DNA from 2 places in the Proteus mirabilis HI4320 genome. Region 2 is predicted to be linked to the other one. Evidence: predicted binding sites of a transcription regulator. Region 2 holds the regulator's gene; the other holds the start of a gene.

Region 1 (12,899 bases), 190 kb from region 2:
GTATGGCTTTGTTTCAAATAGAAACTAAAAACAATAAGTGAACTTAATATCAATTTTAATGCTGGCCAATAGGGTTGCTTAATTTTTTCCATACTCAACATTAACTTACCTTAGTTATTTATATTTTTCGGTATAAAATAATAAACCAGTTTACACCTTCCTGCTAATATTAATATAAAAGAAACCAAATATCATTTAGATAAATTTACTTAGGAAACAACTGATAGAGCAAATTCGGGAAAATATCATCTTCAGATTAGAGTTCTATATTCTGTTAATAATGCTAACCTTAACTGAAAACAATGATACTTTATCTTTACTATTAGCATTTTTTTAGACAAACTTTGTCTATACAATAGACAAATTTGATGTTTATCAGGGAATTACTATGACAGCCTTACCACGAAAAAATATGTGGCAGATTGTCCTTACTATCATTTTAGTAGGAATAAATTTACGCCCTTTTTTAACCGGGCCTGGCCCTGTTATTGACAATATTATTGCTTCAACAGGCATGAGCTATAGCCAAGTCTCATTACTCACGTTATTACCCATGATTTTAATGGGAGTCGGTGCTTTGGTTGTGCCCTTTTTACAACCTTATATTCAAGCTCGTAGAGGGCTACAAGTTGCGATGCTTATCTTATTATTAGCATCGTTTTCTCGTGCCTATGTTTCTGATGGTGATCAGTTACTTATTACTGCTCTATTTTGTGGTTTAAGTGTCGCTTATATCCAAGCGGTTTTCCCTGGCATCATCAAAGCGTGGTTTGGACAGAAAACTCCCATTATGATGGGTCTCTACTCAGCCATGCTAATGGGAGGAGGTGCATTAGGTGCTCAGTTATCCCCTGTTCTTACGGCATCTGATGGCAATTGGCAACAGGCTCTTGCTTGGTTTGCGTTACCCGCGAGCGTCGCATTAGTTGCTATTACGCTATCAATTAAAAAGAATATTTCCGAAACCAATAAACTGCCACTTAATACATTGATTTGGCGACCAAGAACAGCCTTATTAATTGTTGGATTTGGCTTTGTTAATGCCGGTTACGCTTCGATGGTGGCATGGTTAGCTCCCTTCTATCAATCATTAGGTATGCCAAGTGCACAAAGTGGCTCATTAGTTGCTATTTTGTCACTCTTTCAAGCATCAGCAGCATTAATTATTCCATTTCTTGCTGCCAAAAATCATGATCGCCGTTTTTGGCTACTTTTAACACTGACAAGCCAACTTATTGGATTTTTAGCGCTGATGACAATGCCAATGAGCGCCCCTTATCTATGGAGTATCTTTTTAGGCTGTGGGTTGGGTGGTTGTTTCTCAATGATGATGATTGCCGCATTAGATCATGTTCCTCATCCATTACACGCAGGAGCACTATCAGCCTTGATGCAAGGTGGCGGATTTATTATTGCCTCTTTTGGGCCACTGATCGCAGTATGGCTACAACAAGATGATGGTAGTTTTACCTATGCTTGGGCTTTTCATGCTGTCTTAGTGATATTAACTATGGGATTATTTGCACGGTTAAATCCTCATAATTATAATAAGGCCTATCCTACTAGCCATATATTGACAGATTAGTGATAAAAATAAGCATTATAAGGCATCTGTGTCATTCACTCAGATACCTTATAAAAAGCACATTAATTCTGTTGATAAATATCTGGGACATCAGTGATCAACATATCGACTCCCCATGCTTCAAAATCTTTCACTTCTTTAGGATCATTGGGGGTATAGCAATAAATTTCATAGCCTGCTTGTTTCAACATAGCCGCTTGTTGCTGCGTTAAATATTGATAATTACAATGCACGCTAAACCCCTCTATAGCTTGTAAAGTTTCTAGTGCATTATCAGGAATATCATCCCATAGCTGTCCTCGACGAATGGCGGGCAGATAACGTTTCATCACCATTAATGCATGAGTATCGAAAGAGGAAAACAGGATTTGTTCGTTAGGGATATCTGCGCTTTTTATCATTTCAGATACCGCTAAACATAAGCGCTCTACATCATCATCAGGCCATGTTTTAAGTTCGATATTGAGCTTAGTGCCTGAGCGCTTTATCAACTGCAAACCTTGTCTTAGTGTGGGAATTTTTTCCCCTTGATAAAGTGAACTAAACCAACTGCCTGCATCAAGACGGTGTAAATCATCCAAACTATGAAAGCGCACCGCACCTTGTCCATTCGTGCAACGATTAACCGTCTTGTCATGGATCAGTACAGGTACATGATCTGCCGTTAATTGCACATCGGTTTCAATCCATTCACACCCAAAATCAATTGCCATTTTAAATGCAGCTAATGTGTTTTCAGGTGCCTTTCCAGAAAATCCTCTATGAGCGGCTATTTTCATCTTTCTCTCCTTATTCGTTGATATCGCCATCATGACAACCATTTATGACAGCAATTTGACAGTCACACCATCAACATATCTTCATTTAATTGTCACCCATTTGTCATAAAGAACGCTTAGGGTATTTCTTAAATTAGATTGCGCCTTTCGTATTTAAATAAAAAGGAAATTTTGCATGTCGATTAAATCCTTCAGTACGCTTGCCATAGCAATAGCATTATTTACTTCACCAACCTACGCAAAAACCGAAATAGAGTGGTGGCATGCTATGGGGGGCGCCTTAGGTCAAAAAGTCAATCAAATTGCCTCAGACTTTAATGCCAGCCAATCAGAATATGTGATCAAACCTGTCTATAAAGGGACTTATCCAGAAACGATGACCAGCGCTGTTGCTGCATTTCGAGCCAAAAACCAACCTGCGATTGTTCAAGTGTTTGAGGTGGGAACAGCAAGTATGATGGGAGCTAAAAAAGCCGTTTTTCCTGTTTACCAATTAATGGAAAAAACCAACGAGCCATTTGATCCTAATAGCTACCTCTCGACAGTTACCGCTTATTACACCACCAGCGATGGTAAGATGATATCTCTACCTTTTAATAGCTCAACGCCTGTGCTTTATTACAACAAAGCACTATTTAAACAAGCAGGCATAGAGCAACCTCCTAAAACATGGAAAGAGATGGGGGCTGTCTCTCAGAAACTACTTGATGCTGGCGTGAAATGTGGTTTTACCACCACTTGGCAATCATGGACCCAAATAGAGAATTTTGGCGCTCGTAATAACTTACCTATCGCCACCAAAAATAACGGCTTTGATGGGACTGATACCTCATTTTTATTTAATCAGGCACCGTTTGTTACTCATATCCAACGCATGGCGGATTGGTCTAAATCCGGTATTTTTAAATATGGTGGCCGCCAATCTGATGCTATGCCGCTATTTTATACTCAAGAATGCGCCATGGTGATGGAGTCATCTGCAGGCTTTGCGGGTATTAAAGAGAATATGAAAGGCATTGATATTGGTGTTAGCCAATTGCCTTATGACGATACTTTAGTTGATAAACCTGCTAATAGCATTATCGGAGGTGCCTCATTATGGGTAATGGCAGGTCGCCCTGATGCTGAATATAACGGTGTCGCTAAATTCTTTACCTATCTTTCTAGCCCTGAAGTACAAGCAGATTGGCATCAAGCAACCGGTTATTTACCTGTGACGAAAGCAGCTTATGCATTAACACAACAACAGGGGTTCTATCAGCAAAATCCTGGTGCTGATACGGCTATTTTACAAATGACCACCTCTGACTCTACAGCAAACTCAAAAGGCTTGCGCTTTGGTAACTTTTTACAAACGCGAGAAATCGTCGATGAAGAATTAGAAAAAGTGTGGTCAGGCAAACAGAGCGCTCAAGCCGCCTTGGATAATGCGGTTAAACGGGGAAATGAACAACTACGCCGATTTGAACGCACTCAGTAAGGTATTTGGTATTCGGCGAACATCAATAAGTGTTCGCCTGTTATTTTGTCAGATCTCTGGATACAGTATGGCTTCCCAATCCGTTTACTTTAAACAAAAATGGTTACCTATCGCGCTGATCTTCCCTCAATTAGCCATTACTTTAGTTTTCTTTATTTGGCCGGCTGGACAAGCATTGTTGCAATCTTTTCAGTTAGAAGATGCTTTTGGCCTTAGTAGTGAATTTGTTGGTTTAGAAAATTTTCAGCGCTTATTTAATGATAATTATTATTTTGACAGCTTAATCACCACGCTTATTTTTAGTACCAGTGTTGTATTACTTTCAATGTTATCTGCGGTTATTTTAGCGGGTATTGCTGAGCAAATATTACGGGGTAAATTGTTTTACCGCACAATACTTATCGCTCCTTATGCTATTGCTCCTGTTATCGCAGGTTTTCTCTGGTTGTTTATGCTCGATCCTACCATTGGTGTATTAAGCCGAGTATTAAACAAAATCGGTATCAATTGGGATCCGGTCTTAAATACATCTCATGCAATGTGGATGGTGATTTTAACCGCCACATGGAAACAGATAAGCTATAACTTTCTGTTTTTTCTTGCCGCGTTACAATCTGTGCCTAAATCGTTGCTAGAAGCAGCAGCCATTGATGGCAGTGGTCCAATTAAACGTTTTATTACCATTAGTTTGCCATTAATTTCGCCGACAACTTTTTTCTTATTGGTGGTGAATTTTGCCTACGCCTTTTTTGACACCTTTCCCATCATTCATGCCATGACCCAAGGTGGCCCCGGTAATAGCACCTCAACATTAGTTTATAAAGTGTATAACGATGGATTTGTTGGATTAGATTTAGGCTCATCAGCGGCACAATCGGTTATTTTAATGTTGATTGTTGCCATATTGACCATTATTCAATTTCGTTATGTTGAGAAAAAGGTGGCTTACTAATGGTTGAACGTAGACCTCTCTTCCACGCTTTTTGCCATCTTATTCTGATTGTTGGCATTCTTTCTGTAGCATTTCCGGTATGGATCGCTGTTGTTGCGACTACCCACCAAAATACCGAATTTGCCACAGGCTCGCCTCTTTGGTTTGGTCAGGAGGGTATCGAGGTTTTTAAAACGCTCTTTTCATCAGCGGGAACGACTCAAAATAGTGCAATTACCATTAATGGTATGCTATTGAACTCTTTAGTTATGGCGCTAGTGATCACTATTGGTAAATTGGTTATCTCTATTGCCTCCGCTTACGCCGTGGTGTTCTTTCGTTTTCCTGGCAGAATGCTGGCTTTTTGGACAATCTTCTTTACCTTGATGCTCCCCGTCGAAGTGCGGATCATGCCGACCTTTGAGGTAGTGACAAATCTTAATATGTTGAACTCCTATGCAGGACTGACCATTCCACTGATTGCGAGTGCAACGGCTACATTTTTGTTTCGCCAATTTTTTCTTACTATCACCCCAGAGCTGATTGAAGCGGCCAAAATTGATGGTGCAGGGCCAATAAAATTTTTCTTTACTATTTTATTGCCTTTATCCCGTACCAATATTGCCGCACTTTTTGTTATCACCTTTATCTATGGCTGGAATCAATATCTTTGGCCAATGCTTATCACCACAGATACTCAGTACTACACCATTGTCATGGGCATCAAACAGATGGTGGCCGTATCTGATGGCGTGATTGAGTGGAACAAAATTATGGCAACCACTTTAATTGCAATGTTGCCACCTGTCTTTATCGTCATTTTGATGCAAAGAGCCTTTGTTAAAGGCTTTGTTGATACGGAGAAATAATATGACTACCGTAACACTGACTAATTTAGAAAAACGTTATCCTAATGGTTATCAAGCAATTTCCACGCTCAATCTCTCTATTGAGCAAGGCGAAATGGTGGTTTTAGTAGGGCCTAGTGGTTGTGGAAAATCAACACTACTGCGCATGATAGCGGGATTAGAAACCATCACAGATGGCGATTTACTGATTGATAATCGACGCGTAAATGAACATGAGCCTAGTGAGCGAGATATTGCGATGGTTTTTCAAAATTATGCCCTCTACCCACATATGTCTGTCTATGACAATATGGCGTATGGTTTGCGTAATCGAAAAATCCCCAAAGCTGAAATCATAGCCCGAGTCGATCGCGCTGCTCATATGCTAGAAATAAGCCATTTACTGGATAGAAAACCTAAAGAGCTTTCTGGTGGACAACGCCAACGCGTTGCCATGGGCAGAGCGATTGTCCGTGATCCCAAAGTCTTCTTATTTGATGAACCGCTCTCTAACCTTGATGCCAAACTACGCGTACAAATGCGTCTTGAAATCAAAAAGCTGCAGCAAAAATTAGCCACTACTTCTGTTTATGTCACTCATGATCAAGTGGAAGCCATGACCTTGGCGGATAAATTAGTAGTACTAAACCAAGGTCATATAGAACAAGTTGGCTCCCCCTTAGAGATTTATGAAAGCCCAGCTTCTGTATTTGTGGCAACATTTATGGGATCACCGGCGATGAATATTTTAACCACTCATATCAATCGCGGTATTATTGAAATTGCGGATGGTCATCTTGCTATTTCTGCCCACTCATTACCTAATGGTGAGATCCAACTAGGATTACGTCCTGAACATTTGCTCATAAATCAACAAAATCCACTGTTTCATGCTAATGTCGATTTTATTGAAGCTTTAGGGGCTGATGTTTTAATTTACGCCACCACTTGTGACCAACAATCTATTGTTATTCGAGCCGCAAACGATCATGGTGTTAATGTGGGTAATAGAATAGGTGTTGCTATTTATCCAGAAAATCTACATTTTTTTGATCGACAAACCCAAAAACGGATTGAACGTCCTACCATGTTGTTAAGTGAACGATTAGTCTCTTAATTTATTCTCACTGTGATTCATTTTCAGTTTAATCTTAATAGCAATGTTTTTAGCATTGCTATTATTTTTTCATCGATGAGAATACACACATAACATCAATATACTTAACACTTAAAATGTATAAAGTAGATTATTTTGATGCTATCCATTGCGATTAATCTTTGCTAAAAGAGAGATGATAAAAAATTTACAACATATTAAAATTTAATAAAAATTTTACAATAAATACCTTTAAATCCATTTTAAAAACCATGATTAGTTACATTAATAAAAGTACACTTATTAAGGATTTTAATATTTTATATAATAAGTTTAAAAAATAGAAAAATACGCGTTTAAAATAATAAAAATAATTTTTTATAGCAGTAGAATAATATAATTGGAATATCCGCATATTGCACCACTAGATAAGCACTGCTATTCTTTTGCTCGCATTTAATGTGCAACTAATAATATTAAACTGCTAAGCAGAAAAGGACTTAATTGATAATGAAAATAAAACTACTTGCGACAGTGATGGTATCCGCGGCATTACTCTCTGGCTGTAAAAATCTTGATACTTCTATGTTAGCGCAATCAGGTACACAACTTTTCCAAGCGGCAACATTAAGTGATGACGATGTCAAAGCGCTAACTAATGATGCATGTAAAGAAATGGATGCTAAAAACAAAATTGCACCTGCAAATAGTAACTACACTAAACGCTTAAATAATATCGCGAAAGCGTTAGGTAATGAAGTTAATGGTACTCCAGTAAACTATAAAGTTTATCTCACTAAAGATGTCAATGCATGGGCGATGGCAAACGGCTGTGTGCGTGTTTATAGCGGTTTAATGGACATCATGACTGACAACGAAGTGGAAGGTGTATTGGGTCATGAAATGGGACATGTAGCATTAGGCCATACACGTAAAGCAATCCAAGTAGCACATGCCACCGTTGCGGCACGTACCGCAGCCTCTTCAGCGGGGGGAGTAGCAGCACAATTAAGTAGTTCCCAGTTAGCAGAAATGGGTGAAAAACTGGTTAATGCCCAGTTCTCTCAACACCAAGAAACACAAGCTGATAACTTCTCTTACGATCTGCTGAAAAAACGCGGTGTCAATACTTCAGGCTTAGTGACTGGCTTTGAAAAATTAGCTAAATTAGGTGGTAGTGATTCAAGCATGTTTGATTCTCACCCACCATCAAAAGAGCGTGCTGACAATATTCGTAACCGCATTGCCGAAGATAAAAAATAAACTTTATCGCCCCTATATTTAACCATATGGGGGTTTTCTTTATGCTTTTTTCTTGTGGCGAAAACGATTTGCAACATCAGCTAAAAAGCGTTTAATTGCCCGCCTTTCATTTTGATCATACTGTTCAAATAAGGTTATCCATTTTGCCTGAGATTGTTGATGTAACAATTCATGAGTGTGAAACAGCTTTTCCCCTTCAGTAGTTAAAATAAAAAATATCTCTTTTTGGTTATCCGCTAATTTTATTTTCTCAATAGCGCCTTTACTCTGTAAGCGACGACAAATTTTTGAGACGGCCCCACGTGTCATTGCCATATAATCACTGATCGTTGTGAGGTTACGCATACTCTCTTCACCAATACAATGGATCACATGAAGCTCTGTGAGTGAATAATTTTCTAACCCCTTCTCTGCTAATACTTTCTTATGACCTTCATCATTATTCGCTTCTTTTAAGTGCAACAATTCACTTAAACCATTAAGCAATTCCTGTGTGGTTACTTGCTGTTTTGTCATTTTGTTTCCTTGGAAAAAATATTTTAAAAAATAATACCAAAACTATTTACATCAATCAAAATATCGCTATTATCTATTTTGTTTCCATGGAAACAAAACTAAGAGGCAATATAATGAAATTATCAATCCGTAGTCTGTTTTACCTTGTTTGCTTTAGCGCTTTATTAGGCTCTCTAGCACAAAATATTTATACTCCTGTGCTGCCATTGATCCAGCAGCAATTTAATACCACATTATCACTGGTTAACCTTACGGTATCAGCTTTCACTTTTGCTATGGCTGTTATGCAGTTATGTTATGGTTCATTGATTGACAAATGGGGCAGAAAACCTATTTTGCTCAGTGGGTTAACGATTTCAATTATCGGCGCACTTATTTGTATATGGGCTAATTCTATTAACCTATTAATTTTTGGACGAGTGATCCAAGCCATAGGTATCGCTGCCATCCCTGTTGTCGCAGCAACTATTTTAGGCGATCTCTATCAAGGGAATGAGCGTGCTAAAGCAATGGGAAGTTACCAAATGTTGCTAGCATTAGCACCAGCGAGTGGTCCTTTATTAGGCGGCTATTTAGCACAACATTATCACTACCAAAGTATTTTTGTTTTCTTAAGTATGGTGGGACTTGTTTTGCTGATTGCCCATCTATTTTATTTACCTGAAACTCGCCCAGAACAAAAACAGTCCGTTAAAAGCTTATCTGCTATGCGACAAGTGCTCGCCGCCCCAGAGGGTAAATCTGTTTTTGTGATAAGTTTTATGGTGTTTTATAACTACTTCTGCCTATTAGTATTTTTACCTTTAATTGCTTTTCACCTTTATCACTTAAATAGCAGTGAAATTGGTGGGCTTTATGTTCCTATGTCCATTGCACTGGTGTTAGGCAGTTACCTTTACCGTAAGGTTTGTCATTTGTTTAGCGCTGAATATGGTGTGATCATAACTTCATGTATAAACCTTGCCATGTTGTCGTTATTTGCCCTATTTTGGCAAATCTCATTACCAATAATGTTAATATTAACGGTGTTATATGGTCTCTCTTTAGGATTAACTATGCCTACACACACGACCTTAATAACCAGCCACTTTAGTTCAGTAAGAGCAACGGCAATGGGTATTTATAATTTTATCCGCTACTGTGGTATGGCTGCAGGGCCTATGGTCGCAAGCTATTTTGTCACCGATAATCATTATCAATATGTCTTTTATTCTTGTGTGATCTTAACAAGTTTGGCATTGTGTTTTGCCATCAAAACGCTACTTTCCACATTAAAACAGCAACGACAAACCATCGACTAACAGGACATTTGATGAAACTAACCATTGAAAAACTGCCGCAGCTTTCAGCACAAGATAAAATAGATTTAGGGAAAATTTGGCAAGATAGTGAGTACCAAATGGCACTCACTGCACCAATCACCACAGAGCATGCTCTTTTTGTCGCCCGTTTTAACGGGCGATTACTAGCGGCTTGTCGTATAAAATACCAAGCAAAAACAGCGCTTATCAGTGATTTTATGGTAAGAGAAGTGACTCGTCGTCGTGGTGTTGGGCATTACTTACTAACACAATGCCTTGAAAAAAATCCAACCATTACACATTGGCAAGCTTTATTGAAAACAGGGCAAATCAACGATCCTGTAGCACAGGCTTTTTTAGCGCATCATCATTTTACTACTTCATTACAGGCTGATACTTATGATTATTTATGCAATGATAAAGCATAAAGCCTCGCTATATTATAAGCGGTTTCCTGTAAGTTTTGCTTAGCATTATCAAAGGCTTGTTGTAAAGTGGCAACACCAGGCATGATAGAGAAAACCGCATCAATACCCTGCTGATGAACCACATCATAATCCGGTAAATAACCACCAACTAACGCAATCACTGGGCGATGGTATTTTTTAGCTAATTTAGCAACACCTATCGGGGTTTTACCTTGCGCTGATTGGCTGTCCATTCGCCCTTCGCCAGTTATGACCAAATCTGCATCGATTAACTGTTTTTCTAATTCAACAGCGTTAGCAACCAAATCAATACCTGATGAAAGTGTTGCTTGCGTAAATGCCAGCAAAGGCAGAGCCAATCCTCCTGCTGCACCACTTCCTGCAATATTGATAAGAGTGCGTTGTGTCATTTTCTCAAGATAAGTACCAAAATGGTGTAGTGCGCTATCCAGTTGCGCAATATCTTGTTCTGTCGCCCCTTTTTGCGGGCCAAAGACTTTTGAAGCCCCCAATTCGCCACATAATGGATTAGTTACATCACAGGCGATCTCTATATCAACAGAGGCAAGTTTTGGATGTAGTTGATTGATATCTATAGAATGAAGTTGACTTAATGCATGTCCACCAAAAGGCAAAGATGTTCCAGACTTATCTTTAAGACCAAGACCGAGCGCTTGCATCATACCTGCACCGCCGTCATTTGTGGCACTTCCTCCTAAGCCTAAAATGATCTTTTTAACCCCCAAATCTAGTGCGGCACAAATTAACTCGCCGGTACCATAACTCGTCGTTAAATTGGGATTGCGTTGAGATGAAGGGATAAGATGAAGACCTGATGCCTGTGCCATTTCAATCACGGCAGTAGTATTATCGCCTAACACTCCCCAAGTGGCTGTTACCTGTTTACCTAATGGATCACAAACTGGCGTTGTGATAAAACGACCATGGGTAGCATCAACTAATGACGTTACTGTACCTTCACCGCCGTCGGCCATAGGAATACAACAATAATCAGCATCAGGTAAATAACGTGAAAAGCCTTGTTTAATCGCCTCTGCCACCTCTTTGGCACTTAAGCTCTCTTTAAAAGGATCTGGGGCGATAACTATTTTTATCTCTTTCACGTCATGTTCTCCGCGTATAAAAAAAGCGATATATCAATATCGCTTTTATATCATACTCTACAATCAGAGAGGTTGGATTGGCTTTAAAATGTGATTAATCTTCAATCGCTAAACGCAATTTTTTCATCGCATTTTTTTCTAACTGGCGAACTCGCTCAGCAGAAACACCATATTTATCTGCAAGCTCCTGTAAAGTTGATTTATTATCATCTTCTAACCAGCGAGCGCGGATAATGTCTTGGCTACGTTCATCCAGTGTTTTTATCGCTAAAGTCAGTCGGTCAGCTGCATGGTTATCCCAGTTATCTTCTTCAATACCATCAGCAAAGTCAGAAGATTTATCTTCTAAGAATAGCACCGGAGCTACAGGATGTGAGTCATCACTATCATCAGCACTCATGTCAAATGCCATATCTTGTGCCGACATGCGAGATTCCATTTCACGCACATCGCTCTCAGAAACCCCAAGCTCTTTCGCAACTAGCTCGACTTCATCTTGGTTAAACCACCCTAAGCGTTTTTTGTTTTTTCTTAAATTAAAGAACAGTTTACGCTGTGATTTCGTTGTCGCGACTTTCACGATACGCCAATTACGTAACACATATTCATGAATTTCGGCTTTGATCCAATGCACGGCGAAAGAAACCAGTCTAACCCCAACTTCAGGGTTAAAGCGACGCACCGCTTTCATCAAACCAATATTACCTTCTTGGATAAGATCCGCCTGAGGTAAACCATATCCTGAATAACTGCGAGCAACATGAATAACGAAGCGTAAATGAGAAAGGATCAGCGTTTTCGCTGCTTCCAAATCGCCCTCGTAATGCAGCCGTTCAGCCAGTTCCTTTTCTTCCTCTGCCGTTAACATCGGATAGGAATTGGCTGCACGGATATACGCTTCAATGCTGCCTTGCGGAACCAATGCTAAGGATTGCATTTCTTTTGTCATTCAAATCCTCATGAAAATCAAATAGATAATTAATATTAATACTGTATGGTGAGCAGGAAGAACCTTCTAATAGTACTTAACAGGTCATCGTTGGTGGTAGATATTATGTTTTTACAACATTATTGACCAGCATAAAGACTAAAGGTTCATATCGCATCTATGTTTACATATCTTTGTACTTTACCAAGCAAACCGCAAATTCATCTATTAAAAATAGTACTCAATTCATCTAGGTTAAGTGTAGAACATTATTATGCCAAAGATAGGGGTTTGATAAAATGGCAAGGTTGCCATAATAATGCAACCCGCCATAATAAAAAGGGAAAAAGGGACTAATATGGCTATTCTGGTGTGAATTGACGTAAATGTTGCATGGTGGTCAACCAAGCAGCAAACCAGCCAATGGTCATCGAAACGAGGATCAAAATAACCGATTCATCAAAACCTAATCCAGATATTGAGAAAGTTGTTCCAAATACGGTCGCCGCTTGCGTAACGACATCAGATAACTTCCATACCAATAATGCAGAGAAAATAATCGCAAAAATAGCCCCGATAAAGCCGAGTACTAAACCCCAATTTAAAAAGGGACGCATGAT
Region 2 (12,899 bases):
ATCGTTAACGATGCACAGGTTGATTATACTAAACACTTTATTCAAGGTGATCCGAACTTAGACGGCCTGCCAGTATTAGGTGCAGCAGCACCATTTAAAGCCGGCGGACGTAAAAATGCACCTGCAGACTTCGTTGAAGTAGAAAAGGGTGACTTAACATTCCGTAACGCAGCAGACTTATATCTGTATCCAAATACATTAGTGGTTGTAAAAGCAACCGGTGCAGATGTTGTTGAGTGGTTAGAATGTTCAGCGGGTATGTGGAACCAAGTTGATCCTAACTCAACTAAACCACAATACTTAATCAACTGGGATGGTTTCCGTACTTATAACTTCGACACTATCAGTGGCGTAGAGTATAAAGTTGATTTAACTCAGCCTGCTAAATATGACGTTGATTGCCAAGTTGTCAATAAAGATGCAAACCGTATCAAAAATGTCACTTACCAAGGCAAACCTATCGATCCTAAAGCAACTTTCTTAATTGCAACCAATAACTATCGTGGATACGGTGGTAAATTTGCGGGTACAGGTGAAAGCAATATCGCCTTTGCATCACCAGATGAAAACCGTGCAATCTTAGCTTCTTATATTGCTAAGCAAACGAAAGAAAATGGCGAAGTTGCAACAAAAGCTGCGAATAATTGGTCTTTCTTACCGATCAAGACAGATAAACAATTAGATGTTCGCTTTGAAACTTCACCAAGTGAAAAAGCCGCTAACTTTATTAAAGATTTTGCTCAGTATCCAATGACCTTTGTGGAAAATGACGATATCGGTTTTGCAATTTACAAAATCGACCTAACTGAGAAGAAATAATCTTATAGACCTGTCCATTCGGGCAGGTCGTTCTCATGTTTTGGCGTGAAAGAGTGCAGTTATTGCTCTTTAAGGGGATTTTATGCGCTTTATAAAGCTATTACCTGCTATTTTAGCTGTTATTTTAGCGGGTTGTGTGACACAAGCACCTGAAGTTAAACAACCATTAAAACCGCAAGCAAAATTAGTTGAAGGCGTATCTTGTATTTTACCTGATGTACCTACTGCCAATTATGACTATATTGCGACAAATGATCGTTATGGTCAAAATAGTAAAGCATCAACAGATTACTTTAAATTAGCCATTAATTACTCACCGGCTTTTTGTGATTATAAAAAAAATAATATTAAGCGTTTAAATAACGATAACGAAAAAGAGCGTGCTAAACGCGAATTCGATAAATTTGAAATCCAGTGTTTCTCAGATAATAAATTTGGCTGGATTGTTCATGGGCTATGGGCTGAAACCTGCGATGGTAAATCATGGGATGAATGCCGTGACTGGAAAGACATACGCAAGCATCCTCGTTTATGTAAAGGGGATTTACCACCATTAGAATACTCAGCGATTAAACCTTACTTATGTTCATCACCGGGTATCGACTTATTGCAAGGTGAATGGGAAAAACATGGCGTTTGTGCCTTTGATACGCCAGAAGCATTCTTTGGTCAGCAACAAGCGTTATTTGACGCATTAGTGTTACCAGAAGGCCGCCCTTCAAATAGTGAATTGATTAAGTTCTTAAAAGAAAATAATCCATCATTGAAGGATAAAGAAATTCAAATTAATCGAGATGAATTCTATATTTGTTATAGCAAAGATTTCGAAGTGATTGATTGTCCGAAACGTGAATATTGATCTAGGGATAAAACTTAAATGAACCATAAATATAAACTCGTAGCCCTTGCAGTAAGCTCCGTCTTATTAGCAGGTTGTGCTAAAAATTATGACGAAGCGAACGTCGTTGATGTCCGAGTGATTGCACTCAATGACTTCCATGGTGCATTAAAAGCACCAGGTCCAAACAAGCCTGGTGGTATTGAGCATATGGCTACGCTGGTCAAAGAGCTGAAAAAAGATAACCCAAATAATATTGTGGTAGCTGCCGGTGATATGGTTGGTGCTAGCCCACTGTTATCTTCAATGTTCCATGATGAGCCAACTATTGAAGCGCTGTCATTAGCAGGTTTAGAAGCAACTTCAGTGGGTAACCACGAATTTGATAAAGGTATGGGTGAGTTACTGCGTAAGCAAAACGGTGGTTGCCATCCAGTTACAGGTTGTCAAGGTCCTACTGAATTTAAAGGTGCTGATTTCCAATATTTAGCGGCTAACGTGACTGTTAACGAAACAGGTAAAACGTTATTCCCTGAATATGTGATTAAAGAGTTCAATGGTATTCCGGTTGCCTTTATTGGTTTAACTTTAGAAGGTACTGCGGCTATCGTGACACCAAAAGGAACTGAAGGTTTAAGCTTCCACAATGAAGCAAAAACAATCAACGCTTTAGTGCCTAAGTTACAAGCTCAAGGTGTACAGGCGATTGGTGTTCTGATCCACGAAGGTGCTGCACAGCGCCGTGATGGTGGTCCAGTAAATATCAACGCATGTAATGGTATTACAGGTAAAGTACTTGGTGTGGTTGAACAATTAGATCCAGCGGTTGACTTTGTTGTAACGGGTCATACTCACCAAGCTTATAACTGTACTATTAACGGTAGATCAGTGACTTCTGCACAATCTAATGGCGCCATGTTAACGCGTATCGACCTGAAATTAGATAAAACAACGAAAGATGTTGTTGATGTAGAAGCGCGTAATATTTGGGTTGATAACCGCAAATATGAAAAAGATCCTGCTGTCACTAAACTGTTAGAAGCTTACGAGAAAATTGCTACACCATTAGCGAACCGTATTATTGGTAAACTAGAAGGTAACTTAACCAAGCAAACTAACGATGCGGGCGAATCGGGTCTAGGTCAAGTTATTGCTGATGCCCATTTATATACGGCAAAACCAAAAGATATGGGTGGCGCACAAATCGCCTTAATGAACAGTGGTGGTATTCGTGCTGATATGACGGGTGGTGATGTTTCTTATAACGCTATTTATACCGTACAACCATTCTCTAATGTACTGTTAACACAAACATTAACGGGTGAGCAGATCAAACGCTTATTAGAGCAACAGTGGGATCGTTCACGTCCACAAGTATTAGCGGTATCGGGTAATTTCCAATATACATGGGACAGCAAAGCACCTGTTGGACAACGTGTGATTGTTGAATCAATGCGTATTGATGGTAAGCCTGTGGATATGAAAGCGAATTACCGTGTAGTTGCAAATGAATACTTAGCAACAGGTGGTAGTAACTTCTCTGTACTGAAAGAAGGTAAAGATCCGGTTTACAGCGTGCCAGATGTTGATGCAGTAGTGAAATACTTTGCTGAGCAGTCACCTATTGCTCAACCAAAAGCGAACAACATTACTCGTAAATAACATATTTTCATACGCCTTGTGAAAATAGCACCTCTTACGAGAGGTGCGTAACTAAATAAAGAGAGCAAAGTGTTGAACACAAAGGGTCCATCCCTACCTTTGTATTCATTACGCACTTTGCTCTTTTTTTATGTTTTTTTACTCATGGGGTGCCAATAAGCTGGAACTGTATTTATTACATATAGGCTCTCATGAAAATTTTTATTGCTCCCTTTGTTATTTGTCGTGGGCAAAAAAAAGCCCACAGAGGCTGTGGGCAAGGAATGAAAATAAAAAGAGGGTATTTGGATCAGATGTCTATATTAAAGTCTATTATTTGAAGATTTTAAAACGAGCGTCATCTTCAATATAATTTTTCTCACTTGCTTCTTGTTCGATAGAGCCAAAGACCATTTGTGCTCTTAATTTCCAATGGCGAGGAATATCCCAAGTTGCGTGAACTTCATCATCAATAATTGGATTGTAGTGTTGCAGTGATGCCCCTACATTTTCAGCCGCAAGGGCAGTCCAGACAGAAAGCTGAGCCATACCACTGGCTTGCTCTGACCAAATAGGAAAGTTTTCAGCATACAGTGGGAACTGCTCTTGAAGCCCTTTAACGATATCAGTATCTTCAAAATAAAGGATGGAGCCTGCACCGGCAGCAAAGCTATTAATTTTGGCTTCTGTTGCGCTAAATGCATCCGCAGGGACTAATTTTTTCAGAGTATCTTTAACGATATTCCATAGTTTCTGGTGTTGTTCACCAAATAAAACAACAACACGAGAAGTTTGTGAGTTAAATGCGCTAGGGCTTTCTTTAACCGCTTCTTTGATGATCGTAGCAACTCTGTCTTCGCTAATAGGCAGTTGATTACCTAAATGATAAATTGTTCTACGTTTTTTCATTAATTCTGTGAATGCGTTAGACATGCTTATCTCCTTGATAAATATAAGCGTTTAAAGCTGTTTAGCCTGAGCTAATCTATGCACATACTATAGACGCTGTGGGTGATTTATTGATATCTAAAAATTTTAACCACTTACATCAAATTATTAGAGCTAGTCTTTAACTGATTGATTTTCATTGCTCTTATTACCATATCTAAACTCAGGTGCTAGCTGACTTATTCCTAAACCCCCCGCTTTTTTCACTTTTATTTGTACCGGAATACGCTCTTTCATCGCTTCAACATGACTGATCACACCAATAATTTTGCCAGAAGCATTAAGGCTATCTAAGGCATCTAAAGCAATATCTAGTGTATCAGGATCGAGGGTGCCAAAGCCTTCATCTAAAAAGAGTGACTCAATTTGCGTCTTATTACTGACTAAATCAGATAACGCTAAGGCAAGGGATAAGCTGACTAAAAAACTCTCTCCACCAGAAAGTGTACGTGTATCGCGTAGAGCATCTGCTTGCCATGTATCGGCAATCTGTAATTCAAGGCTACCTGTCGTTTTGCGTTGTAAAAAGTAACGACCATGTAGTTTTTCTAAGCGACGATTAGCCAGATAGATAAGATGGTCGAGGGTTAACCCTTGGGCAAAGCGACTAAATTTATCACCAGATGCAGAGCCAACTAACTCATTTAAATAACTCCAATCATCATAATGCGCTTGCTGTTTGGCTATTTGCGCTAATAGTGTTTGTTGCTCTATCCGTTTTTCATCATCTTGGCGTAATTGTATTTGCAGACTAAATAGTGTTTCTTGCAACGCTTTGTGTTGCTTTGCTAAGTCGTCTAAATGGATATTACATTGCTCAGCAGTACATTGGGTTGAGAGTAATGGTTGTTGTAATAAATGTTGTTGATAGGCTTTTTCTTGAGTCTCAAGGCGCGTTTTTTCTTGTAAAAGTTTATCAAGTCGCTGTTTTTGCTGCTCTTGTAGACGTGTTCTTTCCTCTACCGATAATAGAGAGGCTAAAAAGTCATTTTCATCGGCAAAAAGACTCTCTTTTAACGCGTGTTGATAGTGTTCAGTGGCTTGTTGTGCTTGTGTTATTGCTCGTTGTAGGGCTTTTTCATTCTCTTGATATTGGCCAATTAATTGATTAAGTCGGTTTTCGAGTTGGTTTTTTTCTTGAGTATATTGCTCAATCTGGGTTTGTAAAAATTGGCTATGTTTATCAAGTTCACTACGTACCTGCTCTACAGATTGTGAACCAAATAAGGCTTGTCGTTGATCCTGCCATTGTGTTTGTTGGTGCTGTTGTTGGCTTAATTTTGCTAATAGCGCCTCAAGTTCAGCCTGTTTTTCTGCTAAATAACGTTTTTTTTCATTTTGCGTCACTTGCTGTTCACGTAGGCTTTGTTGTAATAGCTGAAGCTCTTTTAACTGACTTTGATATTGCTGGTGCTCTTGTTGACGAGCTGCCAACCATGGCGTGAACTGCTCAAATTCAGGGAGTGTATAGCCTTGTTTTTCAATCGCTGACTGAATATGTTGTGCTAATTGTTGTTGCTGTTGGTGCAAGTGCTCGCTTTGTTGCTGATAGGTTTTGATTGTTTTTTGCAAATAATCTAAATCATTTTGCTGTTGCTTAACCGATTGTTGTTGTTGATTAAATTGCTCTTTTGCATTGAGAAAATGCGTATTCTTTTGATGTGTTTGGGCTTCTAATTGCTGATAACTGTCAAGTTTTTCTGTGAGAATAAGCTCTTGCTGATTTAATGATTGTTCTAATGTCAGTAAGTTATCTGCATCATCAACTAACGGTAAATGGTGTGCTTGTGCTAACGTCTGCCACTGTTGGGTCAGTACGCTATTCTCTTGGGTTAACTGAGCGATATTGTCACTCAAGGTGCTATTTTGTGAGCCATAGTTTACCAGTTGGGTTCGCTGTTCGGCTAAGGTGATGGTGAGTGAATGCACCTGCTGTTGTAATGCTTCTAAACGTAGCTTTGTCTCATCTGGTTTGATGTCATGATAGGTTTCTACATAAGGATGCTGTGTTGAGCCACATAGAGGGCAAGGTTTATCTTTCAGTAAACGTGCACGCTCTTGCTCATATTCGGCGACTTTTTGTAGCAAAAGATAGTTGTCATTTAAATCTTTAAGATGTTGTGCTTTCTCTTTTAGTGCCAGATCATTTTCTGCAATCGTTTGGGTTAGAGTCGCTATTTTTTGCTGATTTTCACTCAATGTAGTTTGATAATGTTGCTGCTCTTTGCCATTACGTTGTAATTGAGTGTGTAAATTTATAATTTTTGCCAATGCATTTTTTTGCAGATTAATTTGTTGTAATCGCGGTTTTATTTCATCGGGTTTGTCTGCTTTTTGACGCGCTTCCAATTGTGTTTGATAAGATTGTAGTTGCTGTTGCTGTAAATTAAGTTGCTCTTGTTGGGTGGCTAATGTTTGGGTAGCTTGTTGTAATGCTTTTTCCAAACTTATGACTTTTTCCTGCTCTGCTGTTTCTCGTTTTTGGTTGGCAAGATATTGGTTTGATATTTCATTATATTGCTGAAAATAGTGTTGCCATAAGGGTAGATTTTCCGCAAGTTGTGCATGATAGGCGTGTTGTGTTAAGTCGTTATTTAATTGATTAACTTGTTGTTGTGTGGTGATTAATTTTTTCTCGGCTAACTGAGAATGTTGCAGATATTCAGCGCATATTTTTTCTAATTTATGCTTGTGTTGGTTATTAGTACTAATTTCTTGTTGTAACAGCACCAATTGATTATCTAAAGGCAGTACCTTCTCACGAATTAACTGTAAAGTGTGCTGTTTTTTCTCATGATGCGTTTTTAATTGTTCATGAAAGGCTGCCAATTTTTTATTGATAGGTAGGCTTTGTTGTTCAATAGCCTGTTTTTCTGTTTTTAAGCTTGTTAACTGTGTTGCTAAATAGTTTTGCTCTGTAAGACGACGATTTTTTTCATCATAAAGAGGGCGAATTTTTTCTGCTGGCTCATTTTTTTCTAAGCGTTGAATATCGGGTTGAGCAATAATTAATGCCTGTTGAGCCTCATAGAGTCCCGCTTGGGCTGATTGTTGTTGTTGCTGAATTTCTAGCGCTTTTTCTTGCCATTGCTTAGCAACTTGGTATTCCTGTTGCTCTTTTTGTAACCTTGTTATTTGTGTTTGAATATTGGCTTGTTGTGTTAATAGCTCTTGGCGTGTTGTTGCATCCAATAATGCCATCATTTGAGCTTGTTGTTTTAGCGTGTTTAAAGCCTGCTCTTCTTCGCGCCAATGTTTAAAAATTGTTTGTGAAATATGGCGATAGATATCTGTACCAGTAAGCTCTTCAAGTAGCTCTGCACGAGATTTGTCATCAGCGTTGAGAAATGCAGCAAATTGCCCTTGTGATAACAACATGGATTTAGTGAAGCGATCGAAATCTAATCCGGTGATCGAGATTATTTTTTCTTTTACTTGGCTAATTTTATTGGCTAAAACTTTATCTTCACCGCCTAAACGATTAATTTTTGCTAACTCAGCCTGTGGGGCTTGTAAGTTTCCCTCTTCTTTATAATTCGCACGACGTTGTTCCCAAAATGCCCGATAGGCAACCCCTTTAACTTCAAATTCCACTTCAGCTAAACATTCTGCAGTGTGACGAGTCATTAATTCATTTTGAGATTGGGTTACTTTATCTAAGCGTGGCGTTCTGTGATATAACGCTAAACTAATTGCATCTAAGAGCGTGGTTTTACCCGCACCTGTCGGGCCTGTAATGGCAAATAGTCCATTGCTAACAAAAGGCTCTTGATCAAAGTTAATTTTCCATTCGCCTTTGAGTGAGTTAATGTTTTTAAAGCGCAGACTTAAGATTTTCATCGTGCGTTGTTATCCTCTTGCTCTGCCATTTCAACCGCTTGCTTAAAGAGTGTGGTTAACCGTATTTTGTCTTCCTCGGTTTCAAACTGGTGTTGAGCTAAGCGCCTTTCAAATACATCATATACAGTCAGTTCAGTTAGGGTTTCTTTCTCATTTTGCATCAGTGCTTGACGTTGTTTTCTCGCTCTTCTTAATACGATCACTTCAAAGAGTGGCGATTGAGTTAGCTCTTGAATACGGGTTTGAATATCACTGAGATAATCTTGAGTTGAAACTTCAATATCTAGCCAAATCGTGGTATCCATTTCATTATATTGTGTTGCTAACTTTTCGAGTTGTGTGGCAATTTCTTGTAACGAGCCTGAAAGAGTGCGTAATAGCTGAAACTCAGGGATGGGTAATAGTGTCATTTCCGCTAACTTATCTTGCTCAAAATCGATAAGACAAACACTTTTCTGTTGTGCACTTTCATCAAAACTTAATGGAATAGGTGAACCACTGTAGCGAATATGACCCGATTTATTGACGCGCTGTGGGCGATGAATATGACCAAGGGCGATATAGTCAAATGGAGGAAATAGGGTTGCGTTAAAGGCTTCTAATGTGCCGATATAAATTTCACGTACCGAATCGCTAACACTGGCGCCAATCGTTGTCAGATGCCCTGTGGCAATGATAGGGATGTTAACATTGAGTTGTTTTCGTAAGTCGAGCGCGGCTTGATATTGGCGTTGATAATAATCTGCGATCGCTTCTTTTAAAGCGCCCTGTTTGTCTGCTCCCGATTGCCCACTTTTGCTATTTATCATATCTCTAGGGCGTAAATAGGGGATTGCACAAAGTAATGCTCCAGGTGTGTGATTTTTTTGATAAAGAATAATAGGGGCTTGTGGGGTTTCAGTGTGAACATTAGCAATGACGGTGGTATTTAAACACGCTAACAGTGATTTAGATTCATTTAGCGTTGCCACAGAATCATGATTACCCCCTAAAATAATCAGTTGGCACTGAGTATCTCTTATTGCGACGACAAATCGATTATAAAGCTCTCGGGCATAACTGGGGGGGGAGCCAGTATCAAAGATATCCCCTGCAACAATAACTGCATCAACTTGTTGTTCACGGATTTGCGCTAATAGCCAATCGAGAAATTGTTGGTGCTCTTGGGCGCGAGTTTTTGTAAAAAAATATTGTCCTAAATGCCAATCTGAGGTGTGAATAATCCGCATTGCTATCCCTTAATGTTAACTGCCGTCAGTATAGCGCACCTTACTTTTTTAGTGAAAATCCACCTATGAGCTACGTATTTTGAGTGAAATCACACCAATTTTAGCCTTATTTACCTTAACAATGACACTGTATTCCAGTATTGTCATAGTCAGTCATAAATCTGTCATAAAAGTGCCTCATAATCATTATGACCCTCTATATAAATAACACAGGATAGAGTATGGCAAGGCGTATTCTTGTTGTTGAAGATGAAACCGCAATTCGAGAGATGATCTGTTTTGTATTAGAGCAAAATGGTTTTCAGCCTATTGAAGCTGAGGACTATGATACTGCATTGAGTTTTCTGATTGACCCTTACCCTGATCTGGTTTTATTAGATTGGATGATCCCCGGAGGCTCGGGTATCCAAGTGATTAAACAGATGAAGCGTGAAAATAATACCCGTGATATTCCTATTATTATGCTAACAGCAAAAGGGGAAGAAGAAGATAAAGTCAAAGGTCTCGAAACAGGCGCAGATGACTATGTGATTAAACCTTTTTCGCCTAAAGAGCTGGTGGCTCGGGTAAAGGCTATTTTACGACGATTGTCACCGATGTCGGCAGAAGATGTGATTGAATTTAATGGATTAAGTCTTGATCCTGTTTCACATCGAGTTACCAGTCAAGATAAACCCATTGATATGGGGCCTACCGAATTTAAACTTCTCCACTTTTTTATGACCCATCCCGAACGTGTATATAGCCGAGAGCAGTTGCTAAACTATGTTTGGGGCACCAATGTTTATGTCGAAGATCGTACTGTCGATGTACATATTCGTCGATTGCGTAAAGCTATAGAGCAAGATGGCCATGACCGAATGATACAAACGGTACGAGGAACGGGATATCGTTTCTCTGCTCGATTTTGAGTTGATAAGGGAGTAATTAACTGGTGTTAGAACGACTCTCATGGAAAGCCCTCGTGTGGGGGCTATTTCTATTTTGTTTACCTGCCTTTGTATTATCACTATTTATCGGCCACCTTCCTTGGTTGCTCGTGGTCTCATTACTGAGTGCCTTGATATGGCACGCCTATAATTTAATGAAATTATCTAAATGGTTATGGCTCGATAGATCAGTATTACCCCCAGAAGGGAAAGGGGGCTGGGAGCCTATTTTTTATGGTATACGACAAACACAGCAACGTAACCGTAAACGCCGTCGAGAATTAGGTGATTTAATTAAGCGTTTTCGTAGCGGGGCGGAGAGCCTACCAGATGCCGTTGTGATGATCACTAATGAAGGAAATATCTTTTGGTGTAATAGTCTTGCTCAGCATCTTCTAGGCTTTCGTTGGCCTGATGATAATGGACAAAATATTTTTAATTTATTGCGCTATCCCGATTTTTTACATTATTTCACCGTCGCCGATTTTAGCCGCCCTTTAACTATTGCATTAAATAATGGTGCTATTGTTGAATTTCGGGTGATGCCTTATGCGGATGATCAACGTTTAATGGTTGCTCGCGATGTGACCGAGAAGAATAAGTTAGAAAATTCGCGACGTGATTTTTTTGCTAATGTGAGCCATGAATTAAGAACACCTTTAACGGTTATTCAAGGCTATCTTGAGATGATGGAAGAGAATACCGCAGAAAACCCGGCTGAACATAAAGTGATTAAGACCATGCAAGAGCAAGCAAAGCGTATGGACTTATTAGTACAACAACTGTTACAGCTTTCACGTATTGAATCTGCGCCTCATATTGATTTGAACACGGTTGTCGATATGCCTGCGCTATTAAGCGTGCTTGAGCATGACGCGCACTCATTAAGCCAAGAACAACAAAATATCATCTTTGATATTGACCATAAATGGGCTGTTCGTGGTAATGAAGAGCAATTGCGTAGTGCCGTATCTAACCTTGTCTATAACGCCATAAATCATACCCCTGAGGGTACGACTATTCGCGTGAGTTGGAAAAAAGTACCACAAGGTATGTTGTTTAGTGTGTCAGATAATGGGCCGGGTATCAGTGCTGAACATTTAACGCGCTTAACCGAACGTTTTTATCGTGTAGATAAAGCGCGCTCCCGCCACACAGGTGGTACAGGGCTTGGATTGGCGATTGTCAAAAAGTCCTTACAACATCATCACTCAATACTGAATATTGAAAGTAAAGTCGGTGTAGGAAGCACTTTTTCTTTTATCATGCCGCAAACATTGTTAACAGAAAAAAAATAATTTCGTTTTTATCCTTATTTTATTAGTACCTTTATTACCTATTTTTAAAAGAGGTGATAAAGGTATTTTTGTCATATACCCATCAAATCAATATCAATAAAATCTAATATCGTAGCGTTAAATTTTAATATTATTAATTAATGGGAACTTTAATTGATGGCTAGATTGCTGTTTGGTGAGTAAAAAATATACAAATCATATCGGGGATAATTGGCGATATATAACAGTTATCACTGGCCTGAAAAAATACTTTAGATGATTATTCTGCTTTTTAGATCAGCTATTGCCTTTTTTCATTATAAAAGTTTTACTTGTGAGCAGTTATCGGCGCTTTTTTCTATTTAATATGTAATTGCTCTGTGTAAAATGGTTATTCTTAAATATTATTCTGAATAACCCATCATGAAGCAAAATAGATACTGCTGATATTTTTGTTGTATTTACTTTATATAGTAAATGTAAATTAACCATCTAATAACGATATATTAACAAATCTTATGGCACATCGATTAACTTCCAGAGACATTCTGGCATTAGGTTTTATGACTTTTGCTCTATTTGTTGGAGCAGGGAATATTATTTTTCCCCCGATGGTGGGGTTGCAATCAGGGGAGTTTGTTTGGACTGCGGCCATTGGTTTTTTGCTAACCGGAGTTGGCTTACCTGTGCTAACAGTGGTGGCATTAGCGAAAGTGGGAGGGGGAATTGAAGCATTAAGCACCCCCATTGGTAAATCTATGGGACTTTTATTAGCAATAGTCGCTTATCTTGCTGTCGGCCCTTTATTTGCCACCCCGCGAACCGCAACGGTCTCTTTTAAAGTTGGCATTGCCCCTTTAGTGGGTGATAGTGATATTGCCTTACTTATTTATAGTGTTATTTACTTTTTAATTGTTATCGGTATTTCACTGTATCCGGGAAAATTACTTGATAGTGTTGGTCACATTCTGGCACCGATTAAAATTTTAGCCTTAGCTGTATTAGGTTTAGCTGCGCTATTTTGGCCAGCAGGAACGCCGATCCCCGCTACACAAGCGTATCAAGATATGGCATTTACCCAAGGTTTTATTAATGGCTATCTTACCATGGATACGTTAGGCGCGATGGTCTTTGGTATTGTTATTGTCAATGCGGCCCGCTCAAGAGGGATTGATAATTCGTCTTTATTAACACGTTATACTATGTGGGCGGGAATTATCGCGGGGGTGTTATTAACGGCGATTTATCTTAGTTTATTTAAGCTTGGTTCTGCTAGCGGCAGCATTATTCCAGAAGCAAAAGATGGCGCAGATATTTTACATGCTTATGTGCAACATACTTTCGGTAATTTTGGTAGTTTCTTTTTAGCTCTGCTTAT

The links. Region 2 encodes PhoB, which activates phosphate uptake and scavenging genes when phosphate is short. Its sites were predicted from a motif close to CTGTCATAAAACTGNCNNAT; they were not measured.
Region 1: the regulator PhoB is predicted to act here: its motif matches at 2,407-2,426, upstream of ugpB (sn-glycerol-3-phosphate ABC transporter substrate-binding protein UgpB).

The regions. Positions count from the first base shown of each region.
Region 1 is NC_010554.1:3,945,516-3,958,414, reverse strand. It holds gene PMI_RS18015 (hypothetical protein) at 1-101, opposite strand, end outside; gene PMI_RS18010 (cyanate transporter) at 389-1,585, shown strand; gene PMI_RS18005 (glycerophosphoryl diester phosphodiesterase) at 1,648-2,364, opposite strand; gene ugpB (sn-glycerol-3-phosphate ABC transporter substrate-binding protein UgpB) at 2,540-3,844, shown strand; gene ugpA (sn-glycerol-3-phosphate ABC transporter permease UgpA) at 3,912-4,796, shown strand; gene ugpE (sn-glycerol-3-phosphate ABC transporter permease UgpE) at 4,796-5,644, shown strand; gene ugpC (sn-glycerol-3-phosphate ABC transporter ATP-binding protein UgpC) at 5,646-6,740, shown strand; gene loiP (metalloprotease LoiP) at 7,230-7,982, shown strand; gene PMI_RS17975 (MarR family winged helix-turn-helix transcriptional regulator) at 8,022-8,498, opposite strand; gene PMI_RS17970 (MFS transporter) at 8,612-9,799, shown strand; gene panM (aspartate 1-decarboxylase autocleavage activator PanM) at 9,811-10,227, shown strand; gene PMI_RS17960 (glycerate kinase) at 10,203-11,351, opposite strand; gene rpoH (RNA polymerase sigma factor RpoH) at 11,446-12,300, opposite strand; gene ftsX (permease-like cell division protein FtsX) at 12,642-12,899, opposite strand, start outside.
Region 2 is NC_010554.1:69,408-82,306, forward strand. It holds gene PMI_RS00220 (bifunctional 2',3'-cyclic-nucleotide 2'-phosphodiesterase/3'-nucleotidase) at 1-819, shown strand, start outside; gene PMI_RS00225 (ribonuclease T2 family protein) at 902-1,678, shown strand; gene PMI_RS00230 (bifunctional metallophosphatase/5'-nucleotidase) at 1,697-3,319, shown strand; gene PMI_RS00235 (nitroreductase family protein) at 3,632-4,231, opposite strand; gene PMI_RS00240 (SbcC/MukB-like Walker B domain-containing protein) at 4,361-8,086, opposite strand; gene sbcD (exonuclease subunit SbcD) at 8,083-9,315, opposite strand; gene phoB (phosphate regulon transcriptional regulator PhoB) at 9,537-10,226, shown strand; gene phoR (phosphate regulon sensor histidine kinase PhoR) at 10,250-11,542, shown strand; gene brnQ (branched-chain amino acid transport system II carrier protein) at 12,040-12,899, shown strand, end outside.